DNA from 3 places in the Streptomyces sp. NPDC092370 genome. Region 3 is predicted to be linked to each of the others. Evidence: predicted binding sites of a transcription regulator. Region 3 holds the regulator's gene; each other region holds the start of a gene.
What was found. The regulator HrcA, encoded in region 3, represses chaperone genes, less so after heat shock. The targets are predictions, from matches to a motif close to TTNGCACTCNGNNNNNCNGAGTGCNAA.
Positions count from the first base shown of each region.

Region 1: the regulator HrcA is predicted to act here: its motif matches at 2,636-2,662, upstream of groES (co-chaperone GroES).
Region 2: the regulator HrcA is predicted to act here: its motif matches at 4,071-4,097, upstream of groL (chaperonin GroEL).

Region 1 is NZ_JBIVQO010000008.1:295,224-302,746, forward strand. It holds gene ACIQHQ_RS24980 (methyltransferase domain-containing protein) at 1-794, opposite strand, end outside; gene ACIQHQ_RS24985 (polysaccharide deacetylase family protein) at 914-1,852, shown strand; gene ACIQHQ_RS24990 (polysaccharide deacetylase family protein) at 1,849-2,592, shown strand; gene groES (co-chaperone GroES) at 2,762-3,070, shown strand; gene groL (chaperonin GroEL) at 3,186-4,811, shown strand; gene ACIQHQ_RS25005 (hypothetical protein) at 4,973-6,025, shown strand; partial or broken gene ACIQHQ_RS25010 (DUF6234 family protein) at 6,253-6,528, shown strand; gene ACIQHQ_RS25015 (ester cyclase) at 6,574-7,281, opposite strand; gene ACIQHQ_RS25020 (SDR family NAD(P)-dependent oxidoreductase) at 7,413-7,523, opposite strand, start outside.
Region 2 is NZ_JBIVQO010000003.1:147,606-155,128, forward strand. It holds gene ACIQHQ_RS11870 (trehalose-6-phosphate synthase) at 1-174, opposite strand, end outside; gene ACIQHQ_RS11875 (glucosyl-3-phosphoglycerate synthase) at 248-1,219, opposite strand; SAM riboswitch class I at 1,375-1,530, shown strand; gene thrC (threonine synthase) at 1,546-2,832, shown strand; gene ACIQHQ_RS11885 (MoaD/ThiS family protein) at 2,943-3,218, shown strand; gene ACIQHQ_RS11890 (cold-shock protein) at 3,666-3,869, shown strand; gene groL (chaperonin GroEL) at 4,259-5,881, shown strand; gene ACIQHQ_RS11900 (NADH:flavin oxidoreductase) at 6,059-7,222, shown strand; gene ACIQHQ_RS11905 (carboxylesterase/lipase family protein) at 7,312-7,523, shown strand, end outside.
Region 3 is NZ_JBIVQO010000001.1:541,016-548,538, forward strand. It holds gene ACIQHQ_RS02360 (SpoIIE family protein phosphatase) at 217-2,337, shown strand; gene hemW (radical SAM family heme chaperone HemW) at 2,365-3,597, shown strand; gene ACIQHQ_RS02370 (DUF3097 domain-containing protein) at 3,604-4,413, opposite strand; gene ACIQHQ_RS02375 (MBL fold metallo-hydrolase) at 4,445-5,176, opposite strand; gene hrcA (heat-inducible transcriptional repressor HrcA) at 5,348-6,364, shown strand; gene dnaJ (molecular chaperone DnaJ) at 6,364-7,497, shown strand.

The sequences.
Region 1 (7,523 bases), on a different contig from region 3:
CGGACCTCGGGGTCGGGCAGGCCGCGGGAGAGCAGAGTGCGGGGGCCCGGCAGGAGGGTGGCCCGGACCGCCGCGGGCTCGGTGCCGAACCACAGCACCGCCTCCTTGACGTCCCCGCCGTCGGAGATCCACTCGGCCTCCGCGTCCTCGGGGACCGCCTCGTGCGGGATGCCGGGGGCGACCTTCAGCGCGGCGGCCCGGGGGGCTCGGCGGGCTGCGGAGACCGCCCAGGACAGGGGCGGTGAGTAGGCCTCGGGGTCGAAGATCCGGCCCCGGCCGCCGCGCCGGGCGGGGTCGACGAACACGGCGTCGAAGCCGGCCGTGTCCACCTCCGTGACGTCCGTCTCGCGCACCTCGATGAGGCCGGCCAGGCCCAGCGCGTCGGCGTTGGCCCGGGCCGCCGCGGCCGTCTGCGGGTCCCGGTCCACGGCCAGCACCCGGATCCCGGCGCGGGCCAGCGCGATCGCGTCACCGCCGATGCCGCAGCACAGGTCGGCGACCGAGGTGACGCCCAGGTCGGCCATGCGCCGGGCCCGGTAGGCCGCCACGCTCGCCCGGGTCGACTGCTCGACCCCGTTCGGCGTGAAGAACATCCGGCCCGCGTCCTCGGCCCCGAACTTCACGGCCGCCCGCTGCCGCAGCCGCGCCTGGCCCAGCGCCGCCGACACCAGCTCGGCGGGATGCTCGCGGCGCAGCCGGGTCGCGACGGCCAGCTCCTGCGCCGGATCGGTGTCCCGCACCTCGTCGAGGAGGGCGCGGCCTTCGGGGCTGAGGAGGGGAGCGAGGTCGTTCACCCGATCATTGTCGGCCACGGCGGCTTCCGGGGACCGTGTGGGCCAGTCGGTGGATGGTGGGCCACCGGCCGCGGTGTCGGGGCGGGATCAGCCGGAGAGGGCTGCGAGGATCCGGCACCATGCGAGCAGTCGTACAAAATGACAAAAGCCGGGCATCGGGACGGGCGTCCGCCGGCGCGCGGATCGTCCTGGCCGTGCTCGTCCTCGCCGCCATCGCCTCCGGCTGCGCGCAGGGCGGCGGCAGCGAACGGGTCACCCCGGCCGGCGGCCAGCAGCCCCTCGACGCGCCGCCGGCCCGAGCGCTCGACTCCTACGCCACCAAGCTGCGCGCCGCGCACGCCGCCCGGATCGCCGCCGCACACCGCTGGAACCTGCGCGAGGTCCCCCTGGCCGCCCCGCCGCCTCCCGCGACGAAGCCCAGGATCAGGACCCGCAAGGGCTTCGAGGTGGACGGCCACCGGAAGCTGGACCTCCCGCCCGTCTTCACCACGGTCCCCACCCGGGACAAGGTCGTCTTCCTCACCATCGACGACGGCGCCGAGAAGGACCCGGCGTTCCTGCGGATGATGAGCGACCTGGACGTCCCGTACACGGCCTTCCTCAGCGGCTACCTGGTCAAGGACGACCCCCGCTACTTCCGGAGGATGCAGTCCCAGGGCGTGGTCCTGAACAACCACACGCTCCACCATCCCGACCTGCGCGGCCTGTCGTACCGCGCGCAGAAGCGCGAGATCTGCGGCATGCAGCGCTACATGGAGCGGCGGTTCGGCAAACGCCCCGTCCTCTTCCGCCCGCCCTTCGGCAGCTACGACCGGGCGACCCTGCGCGCCGCCAAGACCTGCGGCATCGCCTACGTGCCCCTGTGGAACGAGGAGGTCTTCGCCGACCACTGGGAGTACCGCGAGGCGGACCGGAAGCTGCGCCCGGGCGACATCGTCCTCACGCACTTCCGGGGCCGCGACCAGTGGAAGGGCACGATGGCCGACATGGTCCGCCGTTTCCTCAACAAGGTCACGGCCCAGGGTTACGCGGTCGGGCGGCTGGAGGACTACCTGTGAGGCGGCCGGCCGCCGCGCTGCTGTGCGCCGTCCTGCTGGCCGGCTGTGCCGGGGCGGGGCAGCGGCCGGGCACCTCCGACGGGCGGGCCCAGGACCCCGGCGCGGTGAGCGGCCCCCGCCGGCTGCCGCCCGTCGTGGACCGCGTCGACACCCGAGACCCGGTCGTCTTCCTCACCTACGACGACGGCGCCGAACGCGACCCCCGCTTCGTCGCCCTCGTGCGCGAGCGGCGGCTCCCCGTCAGCATGTTCCTCACGGACAGCGTCGTGGGGCCCGGCTACGGCCACTTCGCCCGGCTGCGCGCGGTCGGCGCGTCCATCCAGAACCACACGCTCGACCACCCCGCCCTGCGCGGCCTGCCCTACGCCGGCCAGCGCGCCGAGATCTGCGGCCAGCAGCAGAAACTGCGCTCCCGCTTCGGCATCATCCCCCGCCTCTTCCGCCCGCCCTACGGCACCTACGACACGACGACCCTGCGCGCCGCGGCCGACTGCGGCATCACGGCGGTCGTCCTGTGGCGGGCGTCCCTGAACGCCGAGGGTGAGCTGACGTACACCCGTGGCCGCGCCGGGCTGCGGCCCGGGGACATCGTCTCGGTCCCGTCGGGCGAGACGGACTCCCCGACCCTGACGGAACGGACCGTGCGGCTGCTGCGGGAGATCGAGCGGAGGGGCCTGCGGGTGGGGCGGCTGGAGGACCACCTGGAGAGAACACCCGGCCGACGCGCCGCGGGCAATTAGCAGTCCGCTTGACCGAGTGCTAATCACAGTCATAGTCTCGGCTCTGGCACTCCCCCTAGGAGAGTGCCAACACAGCGACGGGCAGGTCCGGCACCCGCGACGACGGATCCACCTGGTCGCCACCTCAGACAGTTAACCCCGTGAGATCTCCGAAGGGGGAGGTCGGATCGTGACGACCACCAGCTCCAAGGTTGCCATCAAGCCGCTCGAGGACCGCATTGTGGTCCAGCCGCTCGACGCCGAGCAGACCACCGCCTCTGGCCTGGTCATCCCGGACACCGCCAAGGAGAAGCCCCAGGAGGGCGTCGTCCTGGCCGTGGGCCCGGGCCGCTTCGAGGACGGCAACCGTCTTCCGCTCGACGTCTCCGTCGGCGACGTCGTGCTCTACAGCAAGTACGGCGGCACCGAGGTGAAGTACAACGGCGAGGAGTACCTCGTCCTCTCGGCCCGCGACGTGCTCGCGATCGTCGAGAAGTAATTCACCCCAAGCACATTGCTTTGAACTGCGCCCCTGGCCCCCGCGATCGCTATTGAGCCGGGCGCCCGGGGCGCAGTGCCGTTACCCCTGATTCCGGAAGAGGGCTCACGCTCCCATGGCGAAGATCCTGAAGTTCGACGAGGACGCCCGTCGCGCCCTCGAGCGCGGCGTCAACAAGCTTGCCGACACGGTCAAGGTGACGATCGGCCCCAAGGGCCGCAACGTCGTCATCGACAAGAAGTTCGGCGCTCCCACCATCACCAACGACGGTGTCACGATCGCCCGTGAGGTCGAGATCGAGGACCCGTACGAGAACCTCGGTGCCCAGCTGGTCAAGGAGGTGGCGACCAAGACCAACGACATCGCGGGTGACGGTACGACCACCGCGACCGTGCTCGCCCAGGCGCTCGTGCGTGAGGGCCTGAAGAACGTCGCCGCCGGTGCTTCCCCGGCCGCCCTGAAGAAGGGCATCGACGCCGCCGTCGCCGCTGTCTCCGAGGAACTGCTCGCGTCGGCCCGCCCGATCGACGAGAAGTCCGACATCGCCGCCGTCGCCGCCCTGTCCGCCCAGGACAGCCAGGTCGGCGAGCTCATCGCCGAGGCGATGGACAAGGTCGGCAAGGACGGTGTCATCACCGTCGAGGAGTCCAACACCTTCGGTCTGGAGCTGGACTTCACCGAGGGCATGGCCTTCGACAAGGGCTACCTGTCGCCGTACTTCGTGACGGACCAGGAGCGCATGGAAGCCGTCCTGGACGACCCGTACATCCTCATCACGCAGGGCAAGATCTCTGCCATCGCGGACCTCCTGCCGCTGCTGGAGAAGGTCATCCAGTCCAACGCCTCCAAGCCGCTGCTGATCATCGCCGAGGACGTCGAGGGCGAGGCCCTCTCCACCCTCGTCGTGAACAAGATCCGCGGCACCTTCAACGCCGTCGCGGTGAAGGCCCCCGGCTTCGGCGACCGCCGCAAGGCGATGCTGCAGGACCTGGCCGTCCTCACCGGCGCCACGGTCGTCTCCGAGGAGGTCGGCCTCAAGCTCGACCAGGTCGGCCTGGACGTGCTCGGCTCCGCCCGCCGCGTCACCGTCACCAAGGACGACACCACGGTCGTCGACGGCGCCGGCAACAAGGACGACGTGCAGGGCCGCGTCGCCCAGATCAAGGCCGAGATCGAGTCCACCGACTCCGACTGGGACCGCGAGAAGCTCCAGGAGCGGCTCGCGAAGCTGGCCGGCGGCGTGTGCGTCATCCGTGTGGGCGCGGCCACCGAGGTCGAGCTCAAGGAGCGCAAGCACCGTCTGGAGGACGCCATCTCCGCGACCCGCGCCGCGGTCGAGGAGGGCATCGTCTCCGGTGGTGGCTCCGCGCTGGTCCACGCCGTCAAGGTCCTCGAGGGCAACCTCGGCAAGACCGGCGACGAGGCCACGGGTGTCGCGGTCGTCCGCAAGGCCGCCGTCGAGCCGCTGCGCTGGATCGCCGAGAACGCCGGCCTCGAGGGCTACGTCATCACCTCCAAGGTCGCCGAGCTCGACAAGGGCCAGGGCTTCAACGCCGCCACCGGCGAGTACGGCGACCTGGTCAAGGCCGGCGTCATCGACCCGGTCAAGGTCACCCGCTCCGCCCTGGAGAACGCCGCCTCCATCGCCTCCCTCCTCCTCACGACCGAGACCCTGGTCGTCGAGAAGAAGGAAGAGGAGGAGCCGGCCGCCGGCGGCCACAGCCACGGCCACTCCCACTGAGGCATGACGGCTGAGGGCTGACGACGTCAGGCCGCCCGAGCCCGAGCGAAGGCCCGGCACCCCGGAGACGGGATGCCGGGCCTTCGCCGTGCCGTCCGCCGATCAGGGAACCGGCGCACCGGTCGGCGCCCTCCTACACACCGGAGCAGAAGGGGGTGGCGATGAGCCAGGCGCTCTACGAGGAACGGTCCCGTAATCCGTTGGCGCGCACCGCGGAACTCACCGAGGACCGGCTGCGCAGAGGCGGCCGGACCACACCGCTGGAGGAGCTGAACCTCGTCGCCATGGCCGAGGCGTACCTGCGGGGACGCTGGCTCGGCGGTGGCGGTACCGAACGCCCCCTGGAGTCGCTGGCGCAGGGCCCGGGCATCGTCCCGGTCACCCGCGTGACCGGCACCACTACGCCCCTCAAGGTGCGCCGGCCCGCCGACTTCGCCCGCGCGCTCGGCGCACTGGCCGTGCGCAGGAGCGGCGGCGCGCACCAGGTGGCCGCACTCGCCGCGCGGGCCCAGGCGGAGGGCGTGCCCCTGTGGATCGCACGCCGGTACGCGCCGGGTCCCGCCGGGCCGCTCGCCGTCGCCGTGGACCGGCGTCTGGTCCGCGTGGACGTCTGGGGCCCGCAAGCTCCCGTCGTACGGCTCAGGGCGCCGTACGGCTACCGCCCCGACACCGGCGACCGGTCGGGCGGCCTGGTCATGACCGTCGGCGACATCACCGCACGGCTCGAACTCCGCAAGAAGATGCGCAAGTCCAAGAGCAGCGTCGAGATCCGCCTGCCCGACCGGCAGTGGACCTTGCGCCGCGAGAACGCCGAGAGCTCGTGGCTGCTGCGCGACGACCGGCACGTCGCGCTGCTGACCCGGCCCTCACGGTGGCCCGGCCCCCCGCCCGGCTCGGTGCTGCTGCCGCTGGCCGACGTGCGCCACGAGAGCCCCGACCCCCTGGACGCCGTGATGGCCCACGCGGTCGCGGTGTCTTTCGGCCTCGGCGACACCACGGGCCTGGCCAGGTTCCGCGCTGTGAGCTTCCGCCGGAACACGGGCGACGACATCTGGGAGCGCCCCTGGTTCAGCAACCTCGGCAGGGACCGCGACGACAACGAACCCGGCGGCGGCGACGGCTGGGGCAGCGACGGCGGGGACGGCGGCGACGGAGGCGGCAGCGACGGCGGCGGTGGCGGCGGGGACGGCGGAGGCGGTGGCGGAGGCGACTAGCCGGCTGCCGGCGGCACCCGGCACATCTCCTGACACCCGCGGCTCACCAAGACGTGCTGCGGCCGGCTTCCATGATCCGGGCCTCGAGGCATGCGGATGGTGGCCATGCCCCTGGCTTCAGGCCCTGGGAGACGAAGATGGTCGAGAAGGACCGGCAACCGGGACTGTCCCCGTCCTCTCGGGGCGACGGGATCGCGGGTGGCTGCCTGACCCTGATCGTGCTGCTCATGCAGCTGCCCACCGCGTTCCTGCTGGTCCTGGTCTTGGTGATACGGGGATGGGGCAGCCGCACGGACGAGCATGCCGGGCCGCCCTCGATGGACTGGGTGCCGGTCCTGTGGCTCGGTGCCTTCACCCTGGTCACTCTCGTGATCGCCTGGGCCTTCCTGCGCTCGGCACACCCGTTCGCAGGGACGTTCCAACTGCTCATCGCGGCCGTCGCACTGATTGCCACGCTCACGGTCCGGCACGAGGAATACGAGCGCGCGCATCCGTCTGTGCGCGCGGCGTCGCCCGCCGGGCCGGCTGGCCCAAGGAGCGCCGAGGGCTCAGAGCTCCGTAGGCTCCAGCGCCCCGAGCTGCTGCATCAGCCCCAGCCGGTCGTACTGCCACCAGCCCTCGGCGATCTTCCCGTCCGGTGTGCAGCGGTGCACGGTTGTCCCCGTCATCGTGACGTCCTGCCCGGTCGGCGGGATGCCGAGGAAGTCGCCGGTGTGACGCCCGTGGAAGGTCCACCGGGTGCACACCCGGTCGCCCTGCGCCATCTGGTCGTCGATCGTGAACGAGAAGTCGAACCCGCCCCGCCACACCTCCACCTCGCGCCGGACGGCGTCCAGCCCGATGACGTCCTGCACGTTGGCGGGATCGTGGTCGTGGTAGTCCTCGATGAACACGTCGTTGAACGCAGGCGCGTCCCCCTGGCCGGGAGCGAGCTCGAAGAACCTGCGCGCGGTGGCCGCGTACAGCTGCTCGTCCCGCACCACGTCCAGGTCCGTGAAGGTCGGCGTCCCCTCGCAGAGCGCCACCATGTCCTGGAAGATCCGGTCGGTCTCCGGCAGCCCGGAGTTGCGCATCGCCTCCTCGTACGACGGGAACTCCACGATCTCCACGATGTGCGAGGCGTCGGCCCGGTCCTTCGCCACCACGCTGTGCGACGCGGTCCGCTTCCCCTTGGTCTGCTCGACCCACCGGTCCATCAGCCGGTTCATCTCGTCGAGCCGGCTGGTCCTGCATTCGATGAGCTGTACGAAGGTCATGGCCTCGCCTCCGGCCCCCCTGGGTCCGGCTGGAACAGTCTCATTGTCCCAAGGGGACGGCACGGATGCCTCCCGGCCCACCGGGCGAAAGGAGCCGGCCGGGCCGCACGCGGCCGACCGACCGCGTGCCCCTACTGCGGCCCGTACTTCCGACCCGTCCTGGACGACACGGCCCCGAGCATCCCCCGCGGCACCAGCTTCGCCGCCCCCATCAGCGCCTTGTAACGCGGGTCCGGAATGGA
Region 2 (7,523 bases), on a different contig from region 3:
CAGCGCCGAGCACACCCACAGCGCGTCCGCGTCCGAACCGATCGCGGAGAGCCCGGAGACCAGGCCGCCGCCACCCCGTTTGGCGTCCAGCGAACCGTCCTCGCCCACCGTGTACGAGACCGGACCGCGGTTGGAGGCCACCAGCACCTGCGCAGCACCGTACGTTGAAGCCATAGACCTCAACCTAGCCCGGCCCGGAAACGCTCAAACGTACGGATCTGCCGTGCGCGGCCGAAAACGGCCCCGGTCAGGCCGCTCTCCGCGCCTGGTACTCGGCGATCTCCACCATCGGGGGACGCTCCTCGGTGTCCACGGAGTACGTCCGGGGCTCGAAGCCGTCCTCGCCCCGCTCGAACTGCGTCAGGGACGGCCGGACCAGGTGCCCGCGGGCCAGCCGCAGCTGGGCCGTGCGGTAGATCGCGGCGGCCATCCGGCCCAGCGCCTGCCCGTCCTGGTGCCGGTGCTTGCGCACCCCGACGTCCACCTGGGCCAGGGCGTCCAGGCCCGCCAGGTGCAGGGCGTCGACGAGCATGCCGAGCTCCACGCCGTAGCCGACGGGGAACGGCAGCCGCTCCAGCAGGGAACGGCGGGCCGCGTACTCGCCGCCGAGCGGCTGCACGAAGCCCGCCAGCCGCGGCCAGTGCATGTTGAGCAGCGGGCGCGCCATCAGTTCGGTGACCCGGCCGCCCTGCCCGGCGGTCCTGGCGGAGGCGAGCGAATCGAGCTCAGTGCCGAGCGGACGGTCGTACATGGCCTTCACCAGGTCCACGTCCGGCTCGGTGAGCAGCGGGCCCACGATTCCGGAGACGAAGTCGGACGAGAATTCCCTGAGGTCCGCGTCGACGAAGCAGACGATGTCCCCGCGGGTGACGAGCAGGGAGCGCCACAGCACCTCGCCCTTGCCGGGCACGGCGGGCAGCCGCGGGAGTATCCCGTCCCGGTGCACCACCCGCGCGCCCGCGGCGGCGGCCACCTCGGACGTGCGGTCGGTGGACCCCGAGTCGACGACGACCAGCTCGTCGACGAGCGGGACCTGTCGCATCAGGTCGTGGCGGATGACGGCGACGATGTCACCGACCGTCGCCTCCTCGCTGAGCGCGGGCAGCACGACGCTGACCGTCTGGCCCGTGCGCTGCTTGGCGGCCAGGATCTGGTGGAGCGGGCGATCGTTCACGGACCAGGAACGGGTGCTCAGCCACCGCTCGACTTCTTCCAGCACCGTGGCGGCTCCTCTGCGTACTCCGGGCGGGACGGACGGTGATCCATCTCGCGGTTCGGACGGCTATCTCAACTGTCCTGGTCGTCGGTTACAGTCTTGAACAACGCGGATGACCATCGCATGTCCGGGGTCACCCGCCGCCTACAACCACATACAGCTCATCCAGAGGGGCAGAGGGAAACGGCCCGATGAAGCCCCGGCAACCCTCCAGTCGGTTCTCGTAGGTCACTGGCGACCACTTCGCGAGGCTCCCGGCTAGGGAAGGTGCCAAATCCGTCTCACGGCGAAACGCGTCGTGAGGAAGATGAGGAAGGGCCTCGCCTCACATGGCTGCGCAGACTGTTGCAAGCACCACTGACTCCACCGTAGACCTTGGTCCCGCCGCGGCGCTGAGCTGCCGCGAGTGCGGTCACCGCGTCCCCCTCGGCCCGGTCTTCGCGTGCGAGGAGTGTTTCGGCCCGCTGGAGATCGCCTACGACTTCTCGGCCTACGACACCGAGGAACTGCGTAAGAAGATCGAGGCGGGACCGGCGAACATCTGGCGTTACGCCCCGCTGCTGCCGGTTCCGGCCGACGTGGCGGACAAGCCGAACATCAACCCGGGCTGGACCAAGCTCGTCAAGGCCGACAACCTCGCCCGCGAGCTGGGTGTCGACGCCGGCAAGCTCTTCGTCAAGGACGACTCCGGCAACCCGACGCACTCCTTCAAGGACCGTGTCGTCGCCCAGGCCCTGGAGGCCGCCCGCGCCTTCGGCTTCACCACGCTCTCCTGCTCCTCCACCGGCAACCTCGCCGGTGCGGTGGGCGCCGCCGCGGCCCGCGCCGGCTTCCGCTCGTGTGTGTTCATCCCGCACGACCTGGAGGAGGGCAAGGTCGTCATGGCCGCGGTCTACGGCGGTGAGCTCGTCGGCATCGAGGGCAACTACGACGACGTGAACCGCTTCTGCTCCGAGCTGATCGGCGACCCGGCCGGAGAGGGCTGGGGCTTCGTCAACGTCAACCTGCGGCCGTACTACGCCGAGGGCTCCAAGACCCTCGCGTACGAGATCTGCGAGCAGCTCGGCTGGCGGCTGCCCGACCAGCTCGTCGTGCCGATCGCCTCCGGCTCGCAGCTCACGAAGATCGACAAGGGCCTGCAGGAGCTGATCAAGCTCGGTCTGGTCGAGGACAAGCCCTACAAGATCTTCGGCGCGCAGGCCGAGGGCTGCTCGCCGGTGTCGACGGCGTACAAGGCCGGGCACGACGTGGTCCGCCCGCAGAAGCCGGACACCATCGCCAAGTCCCTCGCCATCGGCAACCCGGCGGACGGGCCGTACGTGCTGGACATCGCGCGCCGCACGGGCGGTGCCGTGGAGGACGTGAACGACGAGCAGGTCGTGGACGCGATCAAGATCCTCGCCCGGACCGAGGGCATCTTCGCGGAGACCGCCGGCGGTGTGACGGTGGGTGTGACGAAGAAGCTGATCGAGAGCGGTGTGCTCGACCCGTCGAAGACGACCGTGGTACTGAACACCGGGGATGGTCTCAAGACGCTGGATGCGGTGGCGGGCACGGGTCTTTCGGCGACCATTCGTCCCAGCCTGGATGCGTTCCGGGCGGCTGGGCTCGTCTGATCGTTGATCCCTGCGGGCCGGTGGGGGTCGTTCGCGCCCACGCGGCGGAGCCGTGGATCGGCACAGCCCCGCGCCCCTAGGTTTGTCACCCAACCGGAGGTTTTGAAGACATGAGCGTCACCGTTCGCATCCCCACCATCCTGCGCACCTACACCGGCGGTCAGGCCGAGGTCGCCGCCGAGGGGGCGAATCTCGGCGAGGTCATCGCCGATCTGGAGAAGAACCACACCGGGATCGCCGCCCGGGTGCTGGACGACCAGGGCAAGCTGCGCCGGTTCGTCAACGTGTACGTCAACGACGACGACGTGCGGTTCGAACAGGGGCTGGAGACGGCGACGCCCGACGGTGCCGGGGTGTCGATCATTCCCGCCGTCGCCGGCGGCTGAACCCGGTCGACCGGCCCGATTATTACCTTCGGTAACGGCTGTCACTGAGAGTTCACCGAATTGCCCCCTCCGTGAGAGAAGCGGAGGGGGCAATTCTGTGTGATTGAGCGCGATACAGTTGGGGAACACGATCCCGATCCTCTGATCGGAACCCTGAATTCCCTCCGCGGGCCCGACAAGATGTAGCCAAAGTGTGCGCATCTTTTGCGGCTTTTGTTCTCTTTGTGGAGCCCGATTTGCCCTGAATTCGGGCGAATTCTGCCTACATTCCGGACCCTGCGCGTCCGGAATTCTCGTCCGATTGACCTGTTGCAGACGGCAGTTGGACAGATACATTCGGCCGCGGTCGACGCGTTCCGGCGCACGCCCCCAACCGTGGGGGGTGAGGTCTGACCCGGGTCCGCGAAGTGTGGATCTGTGCAAGGGCCAGTAATAGGGGAGTTAGGCATGGCTCAGGGCACCGTCAAGTGGTTCAACGCGGAGAAGGGGTACGGCTTCATCGCGGTCGACGGTGGTGCGGATGTTTTCGTCCACTACAGCGCGATTCAGATGGACGGCTACCGCACCCTTGAAGAGGGCCAGCGGGTCGAGTTCGAGATCTCGCAGGGCCAGAAGGGACCGCAGGCCGACATGGTTCGCGTCTCTGCCTGAACGCGCACCACGACCAACGCTCAAGCGACCGGTCTTCTCAGAAGGGCCCGTACCCCCCGGGGTGCGGGCCCTTCGGCCTGTTCGGAACCCCTGCCGGGCGGCGTTCGCGGGGCGGCTGACGGCCCGTCCCGGTCCCGCCGGGCGCTTGCCCCGCCCGTCACCCGACCACCACCCCTCGTCGAGCCGGCTTCGCGGGCGCACCTTGCACTCGGAGGGGTCGAGTGCTAATCATTGCGTTAGCACTCTGAAGGTGAGAGTGACAACGTAAGGACCGGGTCGGTGAGGCCCACGGACCGGATGGGGCAAGGAACCAGCCGGTCGGGGCCGTCCGTCGCGGGCGCGGGCGCGGTCCGAAGTAATCACCCCCAGTCCTGGAGGGACCACTTCACATGGCCAAGATCATCGCGTTCGACGAGGAGGCGCGGCGCGGCCTCGAGCGCGGCATGAACCAGCTCGCGGACGCCGTGAAGGTGACGCTCGGCCCCAAGGGCCGCAACGTCGTCCTCGAGAAGAAGTGGGGCGCGCCCACGATCACCAACGATGGTGTGTCCATCGCCAAGGAGATCGAGCTCGAGGACCCGTACGAGAAGATCGGCGCCGAGCTGGTCAAGGAAGTCGCCAAGAAGACGGACGACGTCGCCGGTGACGGTACGACCACCGCGACCGTGCTCGCCCAGGCCCTGGTCAAGGAGGGTCTGCGCAACGTAGCCGCCGGCGCCAACCCGATGGCCCTCAAGCGCGGTATCGAGAAGGCCGTCGAGGCCGTCTCCGCCGCCCTGCTGGAGCAGGCGAAGGACGTCGAGACCAAGGAGCAGATCGCCTCCACGGCCTCCATCTCCGCCGCCGACACCCAGATCGGCGAGCTCATCGCCGAGGCCATGGACAAGGTCGGCAAGGAAGGCGTCATCACCGTCGAGGAGTCCCAGACCTTCGGTCTGGAGCTGGAGCTCACCGAGGGTATGCGCTTCGACAAGGGCTACATCTCGGCGTACTTCGCCACCGACATGGAGCGTATGGAGGCCGTCCTCGACGACCCGTACATCCTGATCGCGAACTCCAAGATCTCCAACGTCAAGGACCTGCTCCCGCTCCTGGAGAAGGTCATGCAGTCGGGCAAGCCGCTGCTGATCATCGCCGAGGACGTCGAGGGCGAGGCCCTGTCGACCCTGGTCGTCAACAAGATCCGCGGCACCTTCAAGTCCGTCGCCGTCAAGGCCCCGGGCTTCGGCGACCGCCGCAAGGCGATGCTGCAGGACATCGGCATCCTCACCGGCGGCGAGGTGATCTCCGAGGAGGTCGGCCTCAAGCTGGAGAACGCCACGATCGACCTCCTGGGCAAGGCCCGCAAGGTCGTCATCACCAAGGACGAGACCACCATCGTCGACGGTGCCGGCTCCGCCGAGCAGGTCCAGGGCCGGGTCAACCAGATCCGCGCCGAGATCGAGAACAGCGACTCGGACTACGACCGCGAGAAGCTGCAGGAGCGCCTGGCGAAGCTCGCCGGCGGTGTCGCGGTCATCAAGGCCGGTGCCGCCACCGAGGTGGAGCTCAAGGAGCGCAAGCACCGCATCGAGGACGCCGTGCGCAACGCCAAGGCGGCCGTCGAGGAGGGCATCGTCGCCGGTGGTGGCGTGGCCCTGCTGCAGGCCTCCTCGGTCTTCGAGAAGCTGGACCTGGAGGGCGACGAGCTGACCGGCGCCAACGCCGTGAAGCTGGCCCTGGAGGCCCCGCTCAAGCAGATCGCCGTCAACGGTGGTCTCGAGGGTGGCGTCATCGTCGAGAAGGTGCGCAACCTGCCCGTCGGTCACGGCCTGAACGCCGCGACCGGTGACTACGTCGACATGATCGCCGAAGGCATCATCGACCCGGCGAAGGTGACGCGCTCCGCTCTGCAGAACGCCGCTTCCATCGCCGCGCTGTTCCTCACCACCGAGGCCGTCATCGCCGACAAGCCGGAGAAGGCCGCCGCGCCCGCCGGCGGCGGCATGCCGGGCGGTGACATGGACTTCTGATCGACCTGACGGTTGATCGACGTCCTTACCGAGGGCGGCACCTCCTGTTCGGCAGGGGGTGCCGCCCTCGGGCGTATCCGGTGCGCCTGCGGTATGCGTCCGGGGCGTGATCGGGATCACGGCCGGGGCGGGATGGCGGGGGCGGGGCCGAGGGGTTGGAACGTACGCCCTATGCGCATGCACATACCCTCCGGTATCCGAAAGCGAGCCCCCCACGTGACTGTCGCCGCCTCCGCTTCCCGCGCCGCCGAAATCCTGTCCCGGCCCGTATCGCTGGGCGGCCTGACCGTTCCGAACCGGATCGTGATGGCGCCGATGACCCGTATGTTCTCCCCGGCCGGTGTGCCGGGCGAGGACGTCGTCTCGTACTACGCGCGCCGCGCCGCCGCCGGAGTCGGCCTGATCGTCACCGAGGGCACCTACGTCGGTCACGAGTCGGCCGGGCAGAGCGACCGTGTGCCCCGCTTCCACGGTGACGAGCAACTCGCCGGCTGGGCCAGGGTTGCCGAGGCGGTGCACGCGGCGGGCGGCACGATCGTGCCGCAGCTGTGGCACATCGGCATGGTCCGCAACCAGGGTGAGCCGCCGGTCGCCGACGCCCCGGCCGTCGGCCCCTCCGGCCTGCGCATCGGCGCGACGGAGCCCACCGGGGAGGCCATGACGCAGGCCGACATCGACGCCGTCATCGGCGCGTTCGCCGAGGCCGCGGCCGCCGCGGAGCGCATCGGGTTCGACGGCGTCGAGATCCACGGCGCCCACGGCTACCTGCTCGACCAGTTCCTCTGGGAGGGCACCAACCGCCGCACCGACGCCTACGGCGGCGACCGGGTCGCCCGTGCCAAGCTCTCGGAGGAGATCGTCGCGGCCGTCCGCGAGACCGTCTCCGCCGACTTCCCCATCATCTTCCGCTACTCCCAGTGGAAGCAGGGGGCCTACGACGCCCGCCTCGCCGAGACGCCCGAGGAGCTGGAGGCCATCCTGACGCCGCTGGCCGCCGCCGGTGTCGATGCCTTCCACGCCTCCACCCGCCGCTACTGGTTGCCCGAGTTCGACGACTCCGACCTCAACCTGGCCGGCTGGACCAAGAAGCTCACCGGCAAGCCCGCCATCACCGTCGGCTCGGTCGGTCTGAACGGCGACTTCATCAAGGCCTTCCAGGGCCAGGGCGCCGAACTGGGCGACCTGGACAACCTCCTCGACCGCTTCGAGCGCGACGAGTTCGACCTGGTCGCCGTCGGCCGCGCCCTGCTCCAGGACCCCGAGTGGGCCCGCAAGGTGCTCGACGGCCGCTTCGAGGACCTCGCGCCGTACGACCCGGCGTCGCTCAAGACCCTCAGCTGACCCTGCCTCCGAAGGGCTCTGGATCTGCTTGCGTCAGTCAAGGACACTGACCTGGCTCCTGTTCACTCGCAGTCGCTGAGGAGATCCAGATGACGACGACCGAGTCCCGCCCCCCGGCGGACGGCCCCTCCGAGCAGCCCGGACCGGTGGTGCGCACCACCGCCGGTGCCGTCCGGGGGCGCAGGGAGGCGGGGCTCGCGGTCTTCCGTGGCATCCCCTTCGCCGCGCCCCCGGTGGGCGAGGCCCGCTTCATGCCCCCGCGGCCCGCCGACGCCTGGGACGGCATACGGGGCGCGTACGC
Region 3 (7,523 bases):
GCGTATTCGTACGAACTGCCCGGGGAGCTGCCCATGGGGGCCATTCCGACGCAACGGGAGACCGCTTCCCGTGCCTCGCAGGCGCCTGCACACGCTGGGGAGACGCCCGTGCCCGTTCAGGAGGGGCCCGTTTCCGAGGAGCCCGCACCGCCCCCGGAGGTGATCACACCGTCCTCCGGGGCGCTCGCTCCCGATACGCGTGAGCCCGCCCGTGCGATGCCCGGGTCCGCCTCCGAGGCGCCCGTACAGGAGCGCACGCGGGCGCACGCGACCCTGTCCGGCAGCTCTCTCGCGCCGGGCGCCGCCCGCACCCTGGTGCGCGCGGCGCTCGCCGAGTGGACCGGGCTCGGCCTGCCCGGCGCCGGGCACCTCAGCGACCGCCTCGCCGGCGACGCCGCGCTCGTCGTCAGCGAACTCGTCACCAATGCCGTCGTGCACGCCGGCACCGACGTCGAGATGGAGTGCCGACTCGAAGGCGACACCCCGGACACGGCCGCGCTCGTCGTCGAGGTCTCCGACCACCACCCCTCCCGCGCCCCGCGCGGCAGCGAGCCGGAGACACCGCACGACACACCCGAGTACGGGCGTGGCCTGCGGCTGGTCGGCGCGCTCTGCGAGGCGTGGGGGATCACGTACCGCACGGGGCGGAAGACCGTGTGGGCGCGGCTGCCCGCCGGGGGGTGCGCGGCGGGCGAGCAGATCGAGGCGTACGCCGGGGAGCACGCGCTGGCGCGTGGCCTGCGGGTGGCGGAGATCCTGGCGCCCGAACCACGCCAGGTCGGCGAGGCGGGGGAGACCGTCCGGGCCTGGCGTGCCGGGGGAGACCTGTGGGACTCGCGCGAGGGAGGGGAGACATGGGACTCGCGGCAGGGCGGAGAGGCACGCGACTGGCCCGCCCCGCGGGACTCCCGTGACCTGCGTGACTGGAACGACCTGCGGGACTGGCGGGACCGGCACGAGAGCCGGCACGGACGCCACGGGCCCGATGGCGCCTGGCTCGGCCGCGGCGCCCTCTCCTTCCTCGCCGAGGCCTCCGACCTGCTCGCCGGACAGCTCGACGAGGACCTGGTCGCGGCCCTCGCCGGGCAGTTGATCGTGCCCCGGCTGGCCGACTGGTGCGCGGTGTGGCTGGAGGACGAGGCCACCGGTGACGGCTGGAGGGGCGGAGCCGGCGCGGGCGGACCGCGCCTCGCGCGGGTCTGGCACGGCAGTGAGAACCGCATCGAGGAACTGCGCCGCACCCTGGAGAAGGACCCGCCGCACCCGTTCGACCCGATGGGGGCGGCCCCCTTCGAGCGAGGTCGGGAGCAGGGCGGGTCCGGGCCCGTCGCCTACCCCTGGCCCGCCGAGGCGCTCGGTGACGACATCGGTGAGCCCGGCGCGGCCATCGCGTACCGGCTGGTCGCCGGAGGACGCCCGCTGGGCACCCTCGTCATCGGCCGGTCCGGGACGGCCGGCTTCCCCGACGAGATCACCGGCCTCGTCGAGGACCTCAGCCGCCGGGTCGCCCTCGCCATCGGCGCCGCCCGCCAGTACGCCCGCCAGGCCACCATCAGCGCCGTACTCCAGCGCGGGCTGCTGCCGGGCGCCGTGGCCGAGATCCCCGGCGTGCGCAGCGCCCTCGTCTACGAGCCGTGCGACAAGGGCGGGCCGAGCGGTGACTTCTACGACCTGTTCCCGGCCGGCGACGGCCGCTGGTGCTTCGCCGTCGGCGACGTCCAGGGCAAGGGGCCCGAGGCGGCCGTCGTGATCGGCCTGGCCCGGCCCTGGCTGCGGCTGCTGGCCCGCGAGGGCTATCGGGTCGCCGACGTGCTGGACCGTCTCAACCAGCTTCTGCTCGACGACGCCACGGAGGCCGCCGACGCGGCGGCCCGGGCGCTGGTCGCCGCGGGCGCGCGGCCGACCCCGCCCGGTGACGGCCCCCAGACGCGGTTCCTGTCCCTGCTGTACGGGGAACTCGTCCCCTTCGACGGCGGTGTCCGCTGCACCGTCGCCTCCGCCGGGCACCCGCTGCCCCTGCTGCTCGGGGCGGGTGGCGAGGTCCACACGGCAGCGACGCCGCAGACCCTCCTAGGCGTCGTCGAGGACGCCACCTACACCAGTGAGACCTTCGAGCTGCGGTCCGGCGACACGCTCCTGTGCGTCACCGACGGCGTGACCGAGCGCCGCTCGGGCTCCCGCCAGTTCGACGACGGGGACGGTCTCGCGGCGGCGCTGGCCGGGTGCGCCGGACTGGACGCGGAGCTGATAGCAGAGCGGATCAAGCGGCTGGTGCACGACTTCGGGGCGCGGCCCCCGGCGGACGATCTCGCGCTGCTGGTGCTCCAGGCGGAGTGAGCGCTCGGGTGCTGGACAATGGAGGACATGCCTTCCGCACTCCCCGACGGCGAGCCCGTCCCCGACGACGGCGCGCTGCCCGCGTCCGCGCTCGCCGGGGCCGCCGACCGCCCGCTCGGGTTCTACCTGCACGTTCCGTACTGCGCGACCCGCTGCGGCTACTGCGACTTCAACACGTACACCGCGACCGAGCTGCGCGGCACCGGCGGCGTGCTCGCCTCCCGGGACAACTACGCCGAGACGCTGGCCGACGAGATCCGGCTGGCGCGCAAGGTGCTGGGGGACGATCCGCGGCCGGTGCGGACGGTCTTCGTGGGCGGCGGGACACCCACGCTGCTGGACGCCGGTGACCTCGTCCGGATGCTGAAGGCCGTCCGGGACGAGTTCGGGCTCGCGCAGGACGCCGAGGTCACGACGGAGGCGAACCCGGAGTCGGTCGACCCCGCGTACCTGGCGGCTCTGCGCGAGGGGGGCTTCAACCGGATCTCCTTCGGGATGCAGAGCGCGCGGCAGCACGTGCTGAGGGTGCTGGACCGCACGCATACGCCGGGGCGGCCCGAGGCGTGTGTGGCGGAGGCCCGGGCGGCCGGGTTCGAGCACGTCAACCTCGACCTGATCTACGGCACCCCCGGCGAGTCCGACGACGACTGGCGGGCCTCGCTGGACGCGGTGCTGGGCGCCGGGCCGGACCATGTCAGCGCGTACGCCCTGATCGTCGAGGAGGGCACGCAGCTGGCCCGCCGGATCCGCCGGGGCGAGGTGCCGATGACCGACGACGACGTCCACGCCGACCGGTACCTGATCGCGGACGAGGTCCTCTCGGGCGCGGGCTTCGCGTGGTACGAGGTGTCGAACTGGGCGACCTCCGAGGCCGGGCGCTGCCTGCACAACGAGCTGTACTGGCGGGGGGCCGACTGGTGGGGTGCCGGGCCCGGTGCGCACAGTCATGTGGGCGGCGTCCGGTGGTGGAACGTGAAGCATCCCGGGGCGTACGCCGGGGCCTTGGCGGCGGGGCGGTCGCCGGGAGCCGGGCGTGAGCTGCTGTCCGGTGAGGACCGTCGGGTGGAGCGGATCCTGCTGGAGCTGCGCCTGCGGGAGGGGGTGCCGCTCTCCTTGCTGCGCGAGGAGGGGCTCGCCGCTTCGCGCAGGGCGCTGTCGGACGGGCTGCTGCAGGAAGGTCCGTACGAGCAGGGGCGGGCCGTGCTGACACTGCGGGGGAGGCTGCTGGCGGACGGGGTGGTGCGGGACCTGGTGGACTGAGGCAGCTCAGGGCGCTGGTGCCGTGACGAAGTCGATCAGTTCCTCGACCCTGCCCAGCAGCTCCGGCTCCAGGTCCTTGTACGAGTGCACCCCCGACAGGATCCGCTGCCAGGCCGCCCCGGTGTTCTCCGGCCAGCCCAGTGCCCTGCACACGCCCGTCTTCCAGTCCTGGCCGCGTGGGACGCGGGGCCAGGCCCCGATGCCCAGGGACGACGGCTTCACCGCCTCCCAGACGTCGATGTACGGGTGGCCCACGACCAGGGCGTGGTCACTGGTGACGGACCGTGCGATGCGCCACTCCTTCGAGCCCGGGACCAGGTGGTCGACCAGGATGCCGAGGCGGGCGTCCGGGCCGGGGGCGAAGCTCTCGACGATCGACGGGAGGTCGTCGACGCCCTCCAGGTACTCCACGACCACGCCCTCGATGCGCAGGTCGTCGCCCCACACCTTCTCGACCAGCTCGGCGTCGTGGCGGCCCTCGACGTAGATGCGGCCGGCGCGGGCCACGCGGGCGCGCGCGCCGGGGACGGCGACCGACCCGGAGGCCGTGCGGGTGGGACGCGCGGGACCGCCCGGAGCCGGGCGGACGAGGGTCACCACCCTGCCCTCCAGCAGGAAGCCGCGCGGCTCCATGGGAAACACCCGGTGCTTGCCGAAGCGGTCCTCCAGCGTCACCGTGCCCGCCTCGCAGCGGATCACCGCACCGCAGAAGCCGGTCACCGGCTCCTCCACCACCAGACCCGGCTCCGCCGCGACCTCGGGCACCGGCTCGGGCTTCTTCCACGGCGGGGTCAGGTCGGCGGAGTACTGGCGCATTCGAACGACGATAGGAGAAGGCGAACGGCGATCACCGCGACACGCCGAAACGCGCCGCCAGCGCGTCGCGTTGCGCCCGCACGAACGCCGCGTCCACCACCGCTCCGTGACCGGGTACGTACAGCGCGTCCTCGCCGCCCAGGCCGAGCAGCCGGTCCAGGGCGGCCGGCCAGTGCGACGGCACCGCGTCGGGGCCCGCTTGCGGCTCGCCGGACTCCTCGACCAGATCGCCGCAGAACACCACCTCCGGATCTCCCGGCACCAGCACCGCCAGATCGTGCGCGGTGTGCCCGGGGCCGACGTTCGCCAGCAGCACCTGCCGGCCGCCGCCCAGGTCGAGGGTCCACTCGCCGGAGACCAGATGGCCGGGCGCAGCCAGCCGCTCCGCCGCCTCCCCGGCCGTGGGCGCCGCCAGGCCGTGGCGTACCGCGTCCGCGCGCAGCTCCTCCCGGTCCCGCACCCGCGTCAGCACCGCGTCCACGCCGACCGCGCCGAACACCTCGGTGTCCGTGAAGGCCGCCGCCCCGAAGACATGGTCGAAGTGGGGATGGGTCAGCGCGAGATGCGTCACACGGTGACCCGCGGCCGCCCGCGCCTGCGCCCGCAACTTAGCGCCCTCGGCGAGGCTCGACCCCGCGTCGATCATGAGGGCCGCGCCCTCGCCGATCACCAGCCCCGCCGTGCAGTCCCACACCGGCAGCCGGCACCGCCCCACCCCGGCGGCCACGCGCTCCCATCCGAGGTCTTCCCAAGTCACCGTCATACGGCGACGCTAGCGGTGCGCCCCGCCCGGGGCACGGCGCCGCACGACCAGCCTTGCCGGGGGTGTACCCCACCGCCGTACACTGGGCCCGGGGAATGCTGGCACTCGCACCCGCAGAGTGCCAGGCCGGACCGGCAGGGCAGCAGGCTCAGACATCTGGAGGTGTGCGCGATGCTCAGTGAACGCAGGCTTCAGGTGCTGCGCGCCATCGTCCAGGACTACGTCGGCACCGAGGAGCCGGTGGGCTCCAAGGCCCTCACCGAGCGGCACAACCTCGGCGTCTCCCCGGCCACCGTCCGCAACGACATGGCGGCCCTCGAGGACGAGGGGTACATCGCCCAGCCGCACACCAGCGCCGGGCGCATCCCCACGGACAAGGGCTACCGGCTGTTCGTCGACAAGCTCGCCGGCGTCAAGCCGATGACCGCGCCCGAGCGGCGCGCGATCCAGAACTTCCTCGAGGGTGCCGTCGACCTCGACGACGTCGTGGCGCGCACGGTACGGCTGCTCGCGCAGCTCACGCGTCAGGTCGCCGTCGTGCAGTACCCGTCGCTGACCCGCTCGACCGTGCGGCACGTGGAGTTGCTCTCCCTGGCGCCCGCGCGGGTGATGCTCGTGCTGATCACGGACACCGGGCGGGTCGAGCAGCGGGTGGTCGACTGCCCGGCGCCCTTCGGCGAGGCCTCGCTCGCGGATCTGCGCGCGCGCCTCAACAGCCGCGTGGCGAACCGCCGTTTCGCGGATGTGCCGAGTCTGGTGGAGGATCTCCCGGAGGCGTTCGAGCACGAGGACCGGGGTACGGTCTCCACGGTGCTCTCCACACTCCTGGAGACGCTCGTCGAGGAGAACGAGGAGCGGCTGATGATCGGCGGCACCGCCAATCTGACCCGTTTCGGTCATGACTTCCCCCTCACGATCCGGCCGGTGCTGGAGGCGCTTGAGGAGCAGGTCGTGCTCCTCAAGCTGCTCGGCGAGGCGCAGGATCCGGGCGTGACCGTACGGATCGGTCACGAGAACGCCCACGAAGGACTCAACTCCACGTCCGTCGTGTCGGTCGGCTACGGTTCGGGCGGCGAGGCAGTCGCCAAGCTCGGCGTGGTCGGACCGACCCGCATGGACTACCCGGGAACGATGGGAGCGGTACGCGCAGTGGCACGGTACGTCGGACAGATCCTGGCGGAGTCGTAGTGGCCACGGACTACTACGCCGTACTCGGCGTGCGCCGCGACGCGTCGCAGGAAGAGATCAAGAAGGCCTTCCGGCGGCTCGCCCGCGAGCTGCACCCGGACGTCAACCCCGATCCGAAGACCCAGGAGCGGTTCAAGGAGATCAACGCCGCTTACGAGGTGCTGTCGGACCCGCAGAAGAAGCAGGTCTACGACCTCGGCGGCGACCCGCTCTCGCAGGCCGGCGGCGGCGCGGGCGGCTTCGGCGCCGGCGGCTTCGGGAACTTCTCGGACATCATGGACGCGTTCTTCGGCACGGCGTCGCAGCGCGGACCGCGCTCGCGCACCCGCCGCGGCCAGGACGCCATGATCCGCATCGAGATCGAGCTCGACGAGGCCGCCTTCGGCACGACCAAGGACATCCAGGTCGACACGGCCGTCGTCTGCAACACCTGCAACGGTGAGGGCGCGGCCCCGGGCACCTCCGCCCAGACGTGTGACATGTGCCGCGGCCGAGGTGAGGTCTCGCAGGTCACCCGGTCCTTCCTGGGCCAGGTCATGACGTCGCGCCCCTGCCCGCAGTGCCAGGGCTTCGGCACGGTCGTCCCGACGCCGTGCCCCGAGTGCGCGGGCGACGGCCGCGTCCGGTCCCGCCGCACCCTCACGGTCAAGATCCCGGCCGGTGTCGACAACGGCACGCGCATCCAGCTCGCCGGCGAGGGCGAGGTCGGCCCCGGCGGTGGCCCGGCCGGTGACCTCTACGTCGAGATCCACGAGCTGCCCCACGCGCAGTTCCAGCGCCGCGGCGACGACCTGCACTGCACGGTCACGCTCCCGATGACGGCGGCGGCCCTCGGCACGAAGGTGCCGCTGGAGACGCTCGACGGCCTCGAAGAGGTCGACATCCGCCCGGGCACCCAGTCCGGCCAGTCGATCCCGCTGCACGGCCGGGGCGTCACACACCTGCGCGGCGGCGGACGAGGCGACCTCATCGTCCACGTCGAGGTCACCACCCCGACGAAGCTCGACCCCGAGCAGGAACGCCTGCTGCGCGAGCTCTCCAAGCTCCGCGGCGAGGAGCGCCCCACGGGCCAGTTCCAGCCCGGCCAGCAAGGGCTCTTCTCGCGGTTGAAGGATGCCTTCAACGGGCGTTGAGGCGGGTGCTGGGGGGTGCTGCCGGG